DNA from 2 places in the Streptomyces sp. NPDC030165 genome. Region 2 is predicted to be linked to the other one. Evidence: riboswitches for the same ligand, from Rfam matches in the RefSeq annotation. Region 2 holds a riboswitch; the other holds the start of a gene.

Region 1 (5,515 bases), on a different contig from region 2:
GCGGAAAATCACCGTAAGGCAGACGGAAAGGCCGTACGCCCGAGGTCAACGACCCCGGGCGCACGGCCTGTTCACCCCGCGGACGCCGCCTCGGCGGCACTTTTCGGGGCGTACTTCATGAAACGCGTCACACGGCTGGAGCGGACGTGCCACAGAGGCACGCGACCACCGGCCGTGTGGCGCGGGTCACAGCGACGGGTACAGCGGGTGCTTGCCGGCCAGGGTGGTGACCCGGGCCTTGAGCGCGTCGGCGTCGTACGACGGCTTGAGCGCCTCGGCGATGATGTCGGCGACCTCGCGGAAGTCCTCCGCCTGGAAGCCGCGGGTGGCCAGCGCCGGGGTGCCGATCCGCAGGCCCGAGGTGACCATCGGGGGGCGCGGGTCGTTCGGGACGGCGTTGCGGTTGACCGTGATGCCGACCTCGTGGAGGCGGTCCTCGGCCTGCTGGCCGTCCAGCTCGCTGTTGCGCAGGTCCACCAGGACCAGGTGCACGTCGGTGCCGCCGGACAGCACGGAGACGCCGTGCTCGGTGATGTCGGACTGCGTCAGGCGCTCGGCGAGGATGCGCGCGCCGTCCAGGGTGCGCTGCTGGCGCTCCTTGAACTCCTCGCTCGCCGCGACCTTGAAGGACACCGCCTTCGCCGCGATGACGTGCTCCAGCGGGCCACCCTGCTGACCGGGGAAGACCGCCGAGTTGATCTTCTTGGCGAGCTCCTGGGTGGACAGGATCACACCGCCGCGCGGACCGCCGAGGGTCTTGTGCGTGGTCGTGGTCACGACGTGGGCGTGCGGCACCGGGTTGGGGTGCAGCCCGGCCGCCACCAGACCGGCGAAGTGCGCCATGTCGACCATCAGGTACGCGCCGACCTCGTCGGCGATCCGGCGGAACGCCGCGAAGTCCAGCTGGCGCGGGTACGCCGACCAGCCGGCCACGATGAGCTGCGGGCGGGTCTCCTTGGCCAGGCGCTCGACCTCGCCCATGTCGACCTGACCGGTCTCGTCGTCGACGTGGTAGGGCACCACGTTGTAGAGCTTGCCGGAGAAGTTGATCTTCATGCCGTGGGTCAGGTGCCCGCCGTGCGCGAGGTTCAGACCCATGATCGTGTCGCCCGGCTTGAGCAGCGCGAACATCGCGGCGGCGTTGGCCTGCGCGCCGGAGTGCGGCTGCACGTTCGCGGCCTCGGCGCCGAACAGCGCCTTGATGCGGTCGATGGCGATCCGCTCGACCACGTCGACGTGCTCGCAGCCGCCGTAGTAGCGGCGGCCCGGGTAGCCCTCGGCGTACTTGTTGGTGAGGACCGAGCCCTGGGCCTCCATGACGGCGGCGGGGGCGAAGTTCTCCGACGCGATCATTTCGAGGGTGGACTGCTGACGGTGGAGCTCGGCGTCGACGGCGGCGGCGACGTCGGGGTCGAGCTCGTGGAGGGAGCTGTTCAGAAGCGACATGACTCTTCCTGGGGTTCGCGGGGCGCACGGCCCCGCCGGGCGGCGGGTGGGCGGATCAGCCGGTGAAGGCGGTGTACTCGTCGGCCGAGAGCAGGTCGTCCGGCTCGCCGCTGACCTTCACCTTGAACAGCCAGCCACCCTCGAACGGGGCGGTGTTCACCAGCGAGGGGTCGCTCACGACGTCCTCGTTGATCTCCGTGACCTCGCCGTCGACGGGGGAGTAGAGATCGCTGACGGACTTGGTCGACTCCAGCTCACCGCAGGTCTCGCCCGCCGTGACCGTGGCGCCGACCTCCGGAAGCTGCACGAAGACGACGTCGCCGAGCGCGTTGGCGGCGTGCTCGGTGATACCGATCGTCGAGACGCCCTCCTCGGCGGCCGACAGCCACTCGTGCTCCTTGCTGTAGCGCAGCTGCTGGGGGTTGTTCATGACTTGATTCTCCTGGATGCGGTGGCGTGCTCGGTGCAGGGGTCTTGGCAGGTGAGACGGACGTGCGTCCGAGACGGAGGTACGTGCGTCACTTCTGGCGCTTGTAGAAGGGCAGCGCCACGACCTCGTACGGCTCATGGGTGCCACGGATGTCCACCGCCACACCGGCGGTGCCGGGCGCGGCGTGCGCGGCGTCCACGTACGCCATGGCGACGGGCTTGCCGAGGGTGGGCGAGGGGGCGCCGGAGGTGACCTCGCCGATGACGGCGCCGTCCGGGCCCACGACCGGGTACCCGGCGCGCGGCACGCGGCGGCCCTCGGCGATCAGCCCGACCAGCTTGCGCGGCGGATTGGCCTCGGCCCGGTCGCGGGCGGCCTCCAGGGCGGCGCGGCCCACGAAGTCGCCGCCGTTCGTCGTCTTCTCGAACTTCACGACCCGGCCCAGGCCCGCGTCGAACGGGGTGGTGTCGGTGGTCAGCTCGTGCCCGTACAGCGGCATGCCCGCCTCCAGGCGCAGCGTGTCCCGGCAGGACAGCCCGCACGGCACCAGGCCCGCATCCTTGCCCGCCTCGGTCAGCGCCTCCCAGAGGGCGGCCGCGTCCGCCGGGCGGACGAACAGCTCGAAACCGTCCTCACCGGTGTATCCCGTACGGGCGATCAGCGCCGGGACGCCGGCGACGGTGCCGGGCAGCCCGGCGTAGTACTTCAGGCCGTCCAGGTCGGCGTCCGTGAGGCCCTTGAGGATGCCGGGGGACTCGGGGCCCTGGACGGCGAGCAGCGCGTACGCGTCCCGGTCGTCGCGGACCCCGGCGTCGAAGTTGCTCGCCCGCTCGGTGAGCGCGTCCAGCACGACCTGCGCGTTGGAGGCGTTGGCGACGACCAGGTACTCCGTCTCGCCGAGGCGGTAGACGATCAGGTCGTCCAGGATGCCGCCCTCGGCGTCGCAGATCATGGTGTAGCGGGCGCGGCCGACGGCGACACCGCCGATGTTGCCGACCAGCGCGTAATCCAGCAGGTCGGCGGCGCCGGGGCCGGTGACGGTGATCTCGCCCATGTGCGAGAGGTCGAACAGGCCGGCGCGGGTACGGACGGCGACGTGCTCGTCACGCTCGCTGCCGTAACGCAGCGGCATGTCCCAGCCGGCGAAGTCGGTCATGGTCGCGCCGAGCGCGCGATGCGTCGCGTCCAGCGCGGTGCGGCGGGGGGCTTCGGTCATGGTGTGGCTCCCGGGCATGGGTGACAAGACGGTCTCCCCATCTGTCATCGGAACCTGAGAGGTTCACCGGAAGGCCGTGACCGGTCCCGGTTTGCACCTTGGGTGGAGCCACACCACGGCGGCCCGCTTTTCAGATCTGCCTCGCCCGCGCGGTATCGGGGCCTGAGAGATTCAAGGGAGGACTTGCTCCTTCGGCGCCCCGCCGTGACGGCCGGGGACTCTCCCGCGCGGATTCAAGCGGCCGGTATGGAGTTGGCTGAGCGTGGCACCCGTACGCGGACGCACACGTGGTGTGCGGTCCGGCACTTGGCGCGCACATCATCGCACGGGATGGCCGGATACAGGAGCCCTGCCCGTACCGGTGTTCGCAGGGGTGTCACGACAGTGTCCTGGGACTGTACGAATCGTGGGATTTCCTTGAAGCGCATTACCTTTTCTTGACACTCTGCGGGTAAGGGGACCACACCGGACCGGGAGGGGATCACGGTGCACAGGCAGGCCGCACTCGCGACAAGTCCGGGAGGCGCGCCCCCGGGCTGTGTCCCGGAGCCGGCTCCCGCCGTCGTGCCGGGGTCCCGGCGGCTGCCGCTCGGGGTGGTCCGCCCCGGCCGGGCACGGGCCGCGACGGCGGACGCGCCGACGACGGACGTCGTCGACCTCAGGGACCGGCGTGCCCCGCGCGAGGCGACCGGGCTGCACTTCGCGGCGGGCGACCTGGTGGTGGTCTCCGGCCTGCCGGGCAGCGGCAAGAGCACGCTCATGCTCCGGGTGGTGCCCGCCCACGACCGGCAGGGCGCCGCCGTGCACCGCATCGACTCGCAGGAGGTACGGGAGCGCTGGGAGCGCGGCAGGCTGCGCCGGCTTCCGTACGCGCTCTACCGGCCGCTGGTCCGGGCCTCCCACTACCTGGGGCTGCGGCGGGCGCTGCGCTCCGGCGGCAGCGTGGTGGTGCACGACTGCGGCACGCTGGCGTGGGTGCGCCGCTGGCTCGCGCGCGAGGCCCGGCGCGGCGGGCGCGGCCTGCACCTGGTGCTGCTGGACGTACCACCCGAGGTCGCGCTGTCCGGGCAGCGCTCGCGCGGACGCGGAGTCTCCGGTTACGCCTTCGCCCGGCACCGGCGCGCGGTGCGACGGCTGGCCGCCCGTGCCCGGGCGGCCCGGCTCCCGGCGGGTTTCACCTCGGCCGTGCTGCTGGACCGGCCGGCGGCGGGAGCGCTGCGGGAGCTCGTCTTCGAGTGAGGCGCCGTCTTCGAGGCGGGCCGGAGCCCGTCCGTCCGCCGTACCGTTCGTCGAGTTCAGCCCCGGAATGCCGGATACCTGACGGGCCGTACGGAATGTCCCGTACGGCCCGTCAGGGCCGGTCCTACCCCAGGCATATCTCCCGCATCCGCGCCTCCTCCGGACGCTCGGTACCGGGCCGATCTAGAGGCCCAGGGCCTTGATCAGCACGCTCGGCAGCGAGAGCACCGAGGTGACCAGCGAGCCGACACCTTGCTGCTGCGGCGCCGCGGCGGGCTGCTGACGCTGCGCGTCCGCAGCGGGCTGTGGGTCGGCGGCCTGCTGGGCGTCACCGGTCTGCTGGGTGCCGTCGGCCGGCTGCGGGTCGCTGGTCGGCGCCTTCGGCTGGGCGGCCGGCTGGTCGTCCGCCTCCTCCGTCCCGCCCGCCGGCTCCGCGGCGGGCCGGGCCGGCCGGTTGGCGGACTGGGCCGCGGGCTGGGCGGCGGGCTGGGTGGCCGGCTGCTGCTGGAGGCCGCCGAGGAGCTTGTCGATGCCCAGGATCTTGAAGATGTCGGTGACGGACCGGGAGACCGAGCCGCTCAGGCTCGCGGAGTCGGTGTCCTCTCCCGGCGCCGGGGCCCGGCGCTCGGACAGCTCGTACATCTGTGTACGCAGGTCCTGCGAGACCCGGCGCAGCCGGACCGAGTCGGCCGACACCGCGCGGTCGGAGTCCTCGTTCAGCATGTCCGCCAGCCGCTGCGCGTCCTGCAGAACCGTGTCCAGGCGGGTGCGGGCGGCCCTGACCTCCACGGAGTGGCCGCGGTCGTCGGCCGTCTTCTCGGCCAGCTCGGTCGATGCGTCCGCCAGCCGGCCGATGTCGTCGACGATGATGCTGTGGTTGCGGACCGGGGGTTTGGGTTCTTCGGCCGCGGTCGCGGAGCCCACGACGCCGAAGGCGAGGGCGCCGGCAGTGGTGGCGCAGACGAGGGCGGAGGCGGTCCGGTGCGTTGCCATCAGGAGACGTGCCTTTCTGTAGGAACGGCAGGGCAAGATCACCCTGGAGCCACCTTCGGAGCGGTGTGCACGGTCCGCAACCGCTCGCGCGCGTTCGGTGGTCATCCGGACGCACCAGGGCTCCTCCCGTCTGCTGGCGTTAGGGTCGTCGACCAGGTAAAGCGCCGACGAGCAGCTGTACGAGCAGCCGT
Region 2 (5,515 bases):
GTCCTTGTCCCACTCCCCCGAGCCGACCTTCTCGATCTCCGCGCGGATCGCGATCATCGCGTCGCAGAAGCGGTCCAGCTCGTGCAGGTCCTCGCTCTCGGTCGGCTCGATCATCAGCGTGCCGGCCACCGGGAAGGACATCGTCGGCGCGTGGAAGCCGTAGTCGATCAGCCGCTTGGCGACATCGTCGATGCTCACACCGGTCGCCTTGGTCAGCGGCCGTACGTCGATGATGCACTCGTGCGCGACCAGGCCGCCGGGTCCGGTGTAGAGCACCGGGTAGTGCGGCTCCAGGCGCTTGGCGATGTAGTTGGCGCCGAGCACCGCGACCTGGGTGGCGCGCTTGAGGCCCGCGCCGCCCATCAGCCGGACGTACGCCCAGGAGATGGGCAGGATGCCCGCGGAGCCCCACGGCGCCGCGGAGATGGGGCCCACACCCGTCTCCGGGCCCGCGGTGGGCTGCAGCGGGTGGTTGGGCAGGTACGGTGCCAGATGGGCGCGGACACCGACCGGGCCGACGCCGGGACCGCCGCCGCCGTGCGGGATGCAGAAGGTCTTGTGCAGGTTCAGGTGCGAGACGTCGCCGCCGAACGTGCCGGGCTCGGCGAGGCCGACCAGCGCGTTGAGGTTGGCGCCGTCCACGTACACCTGGCCGCCCGCGTCGTGCACCGCCGCGCAGATCTGCGTGATGTGCTCCTCGAACACGCCGTGCGTGGACGGGTAGGTCACCATCAGCACCGCGAGCTGGTCCCGGTACTGCTCGATCTTGGCGCGCAGGTCGTCGGCGTCCACCTCGCCGTCCTCGCCGGTCTTGACGACGACGACCTTCATGCCGGCCATCACGGCGCTGGCGGCGTTGGTGCCGTGCGCGGAGGACGGGATCAGGCAGACGGTGCGCTGCTCGTCGCCGTTGGCGCGGTGGTACGCCCGTACGGCCAGCAGACCGGCCAGTTCGCCCTGCGAGCCGGCGTTCGGCTGGATGGAGACCTTGTCGTAGCCGGTGACGGTGGCGAGACGTTCCTCCAGTTCCGCGATGAGCGTGAGGTAGCCCTGCGCCTGCTCGACCGGCGCGAACGGGTGCAGCTGCCCGAACTCGGGCCAGGTGACCGGCTCCATCTCGGTCGTCGCGTTCAGCTTCATGGTGCACGAGCCGAGCGGGATCATGCCGCGGTCCAGCGCGTAGTCCTTGTCCGACAGCCGGCGCAGGTAGCGCAGCATGGCGGTCTCGGAACGGTGCTGGTGGAAGACTGGGTGGGTCAGGTACGCGTCGCCGCGCAGCAGTTCCGACGGCAGCGCGTCGGCCACGGCAGCGTCGAGCCGCTCGATGTCGGCCTGCACGCCGAAGGCGCTCCACACCGCGTGCACCTGCGCGCGCCCGGTGGTCTCGTCGCAGGCGACGCCCACCAGGTCGGCGTCGACCAGCCGCAGGTTGACCCCGGCCTCGCGGGCCGCGGCGACGGCCTCGGCGGCCCGCCCCGGCACCCGTACGGTCAGCGTGTCGAAGTACGCGCCGTGCACGACCTCGACGCCGCCGGCGCGCAGGCCCTCCGCCAGTATGGAGGCGTAGCGGTGGGTACGGCGCGCGATCGCCGCGAGGCCGTCCGGGCCGTGGTAGACCGCGTACATGCCGGCCATCACGGCGAGCAGTACCTGCGCGGTGCAGATGTTGCTGGTGGCCTTCTCCCGGCGGATGTGCTGCTCACGCGTCTGGAGGGCGAGTCGGTACGCCTTGTTGCCGTCGGCGTCCACCGAGACGCCCACCAGGCGGCCCGGCAGGCTGCGCGCGAACTTCTCCCGTACGGCCATGAATCCGGCGTGCGGGCCGCCGAAGCCCATCGGGACGCCGAACCGCTGCGTGGTGCCGACGGCGATGTCGGCGCCCAGCTCGCCCGGCGAGGTCAGCAGCGTCAGCGCCAGCAGGTCGGCGGCGACGGTGACGATCGCGCCCAGTTCGTGCGCCTGCTCGATGACGGCACGCGGGTCCCGTACGGCGCCGGAGGCACCGGGGTACTGGAGCAGCACACCGAAGACACCGCGCTCGGCCACCTCGGCCGGGATGCCCTCGGACAGGTCGGCGACCACGACCTCGACGCCGGTCGGCTCGGCGCGGGTCTCGATCACGGCGATGGTCTGCGGCAGGCAGTCGGCGTCGACCAGGAAGACGCCCTGTTTGACCTTGCCCACCCGCCGCGCGAGGGCCATCGCCTCGGCGGCGGCCGTGCCCTCGTCCAGCAGCGAGGCGCCGGAGGTCGGCAGTCCGGTCAGGTCGGCGACCATGGTCTGGAAATTGAGCAGCGCTTCGAGGCGGCCCTGGGAGATCTCGGGCTGGTACGGGGTGTAGGCCGTGTACCAGGCGGGGTTCTCCATCACGTTGCGCAGGATCACCGGCGGGGTGAACGTGCCGTGGTAACCGAGACCGATCATCGGAGCGAGCACCTGGTTGCGGTCCGCGAGCGCCCGCAGCTCGGCCAGGACCTCGGCCTCGGTACGGCCCTGGGGCAGGCCCAGCGCCTCCGCGCTCTTGATCACGTCCGGTACGGCGGCCGCGGTCAGTTCGTCCAGCGATCCGAACCCGACCTGCGCGAGCATCTTGGCCTGGGCCTCCGGGCCGGGGCCGATGTGCCGCTGCTCGAACGGGGTGCCTCGTTCCAGCTCGGTCAGGGAGCTGCGGTTGGTGGTCATCTGCGGGGGCCTCCTGGTCGTTTCGACCTACGCGGGGCACCACGGCGCTGGTGCCCGGACGGCCTCCCCCTCTGTCATCTCAACCTGAGAGCTTCACCGGCCCCGCGAGCGGCACCGGCTTTCACCGTCGGTGAGGAGGGGCTTCCGGCGCTGTGCCCGTCCGTGGCCCGCCCTGCTTTCCAGAGTGACCTCGTCCATGCGGTACGTGAGCCTGAGAGATTCCGGGGAGGAGTTGCTCCTTCGGCGCCTCCGCCATGATCGACGAAGGACTCTCCCGCATGGGGTCTGCAGCCGTTCGCCAGCCTACCAGCGCGTCGAACGGGCCTTCCTTCGAGTGGCCGGGGCATGAATTGTGCCGTTTGGTAGTTGTCACAAGGCAGTTGCGACCACTTGGAGGGACCGTGCAGACCGATATCGATCCCCGCAGCTTGATCGGCCGCAAGGCGTTCGACAAGAACGGAACCAAGATCGGCACCGTCGACGAGGTGTACCTGGACGACGCGACCGGTGAACCGGAATGGGCGGCCGTACGCACCGGGATCTTCAGCCGGGACGCCTTCGTGCCCCTGGAGCCCAGCGATCTGGTCGACGAGGCGCTGCACGTCCCCTACGACCGCAAGCTGATCCGGGATGCGCCGGACTTCGGGGTGGGCCGCCACCTCTCGCCGGAGCAGGAACTACAGCTCTACCACCACTACCGTCTGGACATCCCGGCCCCCGATCCCGTGCCCGGCTCGGACGCCGCACCGGCCGACACGGAGTTCGGGCGGGTGGCCGGCGCGGAGGACTGAGGGACGGTGTCCGGGGCGCCCGGACCGGGAAGGCTCCCGGGCTCGTCCCTTCCCCCGTCCGGCGGACCGCCCACCAGCGGCAGCGGCTCGCCGGGCCGCAGCGCGGGATCGTCGACCGGAAATGTGCGCACCCGCCCGGGCCCGGTCCACGGCTGCTCGAACCGTACGGTCACCCGGCCCACACCGCTGCCCTGCACCCACCCGGCGCCGTGTTCGTCATGGATCACGTCGAGCCCCGGGAGCCACCGCCGGGGCCGCTCGGGCTCGTCGGCGGCCATCCGCGCGGCCTCGTCGGCCGCCCGGCGCTCCCGCTCGGCCTCCTCCTCGGCGGCCTTCTCCGTCGCCATCTGGGCGAACAGGTCCTCCTGCGTGAAGTCCGCGAGGCCGGTCACGCCCACGCCCAGCAGCCGTACGCCGCCCGTGGTGTCCACCAGGTCCAGCAGCCGGGCCGCGGCCTCCCGCACCACCCCCGGGTCGTCCGTGGGCCCGCGCAGCGTCTCCGACCTGGTCAGCGTCGAGAAGTCGTAGTTCCGCACCTTGATCACGACGGTCCGCCCCGACCGCCCGGCCGCCCGCAGCCGCTGCACGCACCGGTCCGCCAGCCGCGTCACCTCAGCCCGCACCCGCGTCCGGTCCGTCAGGTCCACCTCGAAGGTGTCCTCGACCGATATGGACTTCGCGTCCCGCTCGGCCACCACGGGCCGCTCGTCGCGCCCCAGCGCCATCGCGTACAGCCCGGCGCCGTGCGCCCTGCCCAGCAGCCGTACGAGCTCCGCCTCACCCGCCTCCGCCGTCTCGGCGACCGTGTGGATGCCCGCCCGGCGCAGCGTCTCCGCCGTGGCCGGACCGACGCCGGGCAGCGTGCGCACCGTCATCGGGCCGAGCAGCTCCCGCTCCGTGCCCGGCTCGATCACCACGAGGCCGTCCGGCTTGGCCTGCTCTGAGGCGATCTTGGCCAGCATCTTGGCCCCGGCCAGCCCCACCGACCCGGTCAGGCCCGTCCGGCGCCGGATGTCGCGCCGCAGCCGCTCCCCCACCGCCCGCACCACCGCGGTGTCCGCCTCGACGCCGCCCGCCTCCAGGTCCACGAACGCCTCGTCCAGGCTGAGCGGCTCCACCAGCGGCGACAGCTCGTGGAGCAGTTCCATCACCACGTCGCTCACCTGGCGGTACAGGGTGAAGCGCGGCGTCAGATACGCCGCGTTCGGGCAGAGGCGCCGGGCCTGGGCGGTGGGCATGGCGGAGCGCACCCCGAAGACCCGGGCCTCGTACGACGCCGTGGAGACCACACCGCGCGGGCCGATGCCGCCGACCACCACGGGCCTTCCGCGCAGGCTCGGCTTGGCCGCCTGCTCGGCGGCCGCGAAGAACGCATCCATGTCCAGATGCAGGATCGTCGGCGCACGTCTCACATGACTGATGCTCCCCCACACCACTGACAATCGCGCCGACCGGCCCCGCCGGGCCGTGCCGCGAAAGGGGCCTGGGGCGCCCTGAGAGGCGCCGTGCGCGGCTTCTGGGGCTGGTTGAGCGTTGTGGGGCGCGTGGGGCGCTGCTGATGCGGCAGAGGCGCGGGAGGGCGCCGTACCGGGCGTACGGCGGCGGCCGGCGCCCGGTCTCGACACGTCAGGCAGCGCGCCGAACGGCACCGACCCGACACCTCAGCCACCACGCCGGGCGGCCAGGACCCGGACCTCAGCCGCCGCCCTCACAGCCCGGCCGAGGCCGCCCGCTCCGTACGGCCGCTCAGCCCGCCCGGTTGCGCCGCCGCGCCAGTTCGTCGTGCGGGTTGTGCCGGACCAGCGTCTCGCCGGTGTCCACACGCTCCCCGTGGAGCTGCGACAAGGCGCCCTCGACGTCGCGCCACACCACGCCCACGGCGATCCCGAAGACGCCCTGCCCGCCCTGGAGCAGATCGACCACCTCATCGGGCGAGGTGCATTCGTAGACCGTCGCGCCGTCGCTCATCAGGGTCATCCTCGCCAGGTCGGACAGCCCGCGGGAACGCAGGTGCCGGACGGCGGTGCGGATGTTCTGCAGGG

The links. Region 2 has a riboswitch for glycine ahead of gcvP (aminomethyl-transferring glycine dehydrogenase). Riboswitches for the same ligand answer to the same signal wherever they lie in the genome.
Region 1: another riboswitch for glycine. It lies ahead of gcvT (glycine cleavage system aminomethyltransferase GcvT); the one in region 2 lies ahead of gcvP (aminomethyl-transferring glycine dehydrogenase).

The regions. Positions count from the first base shown of each region.
Region 1 is NZ_JBVIBD010000005.1:397,332-402,846, forward strand. Features, by position in the region: gene glyA (serine hydroxymethyltransferase) at 187-1,446, opposite strand; gene gcvH (glycine cleavage system protein GcvH) at 1,502-1,876, opposite strand; gene gcvT (glycine cleavage system aminomethyltransferase GcvT) at 1,965-3,092, opposite strand; glycine riboswitch at 3,124-3,232, opposite strand; glycine riboswitch at 3,233-3,328, opposite strand; gene ACZ4Z1_RS12770 (AAA family ATPase) at 3,579-4,331, shown strand; gene ACZ4Z1_RS12775 (hypothetical protein) at 4,515-5,324, opposite strand.
Region 2 is NZ_JBVIBD010000022.1:8,609-14,123, reverse strand. Features, by position in the region: gene gcvP (aminomethyl-transferring glycine dehydrogenase) at 1-2,682, opposite strand, end outside; glycine riboswitch at 2,872-2,969, opposite strand; gene ACZ4Z1_RS32665 (PRC-barrel domain-containing protein) at 3,084-3,473, shown strand; gene ACZ4Z1_RS32660 (DNA polymerase IV) at 3,377-4,885, opposite strand; gene ACZ4Z1_RS32655 (MerR family transcriptional regulator) at 5,220-5,515, opposite strand, start outside.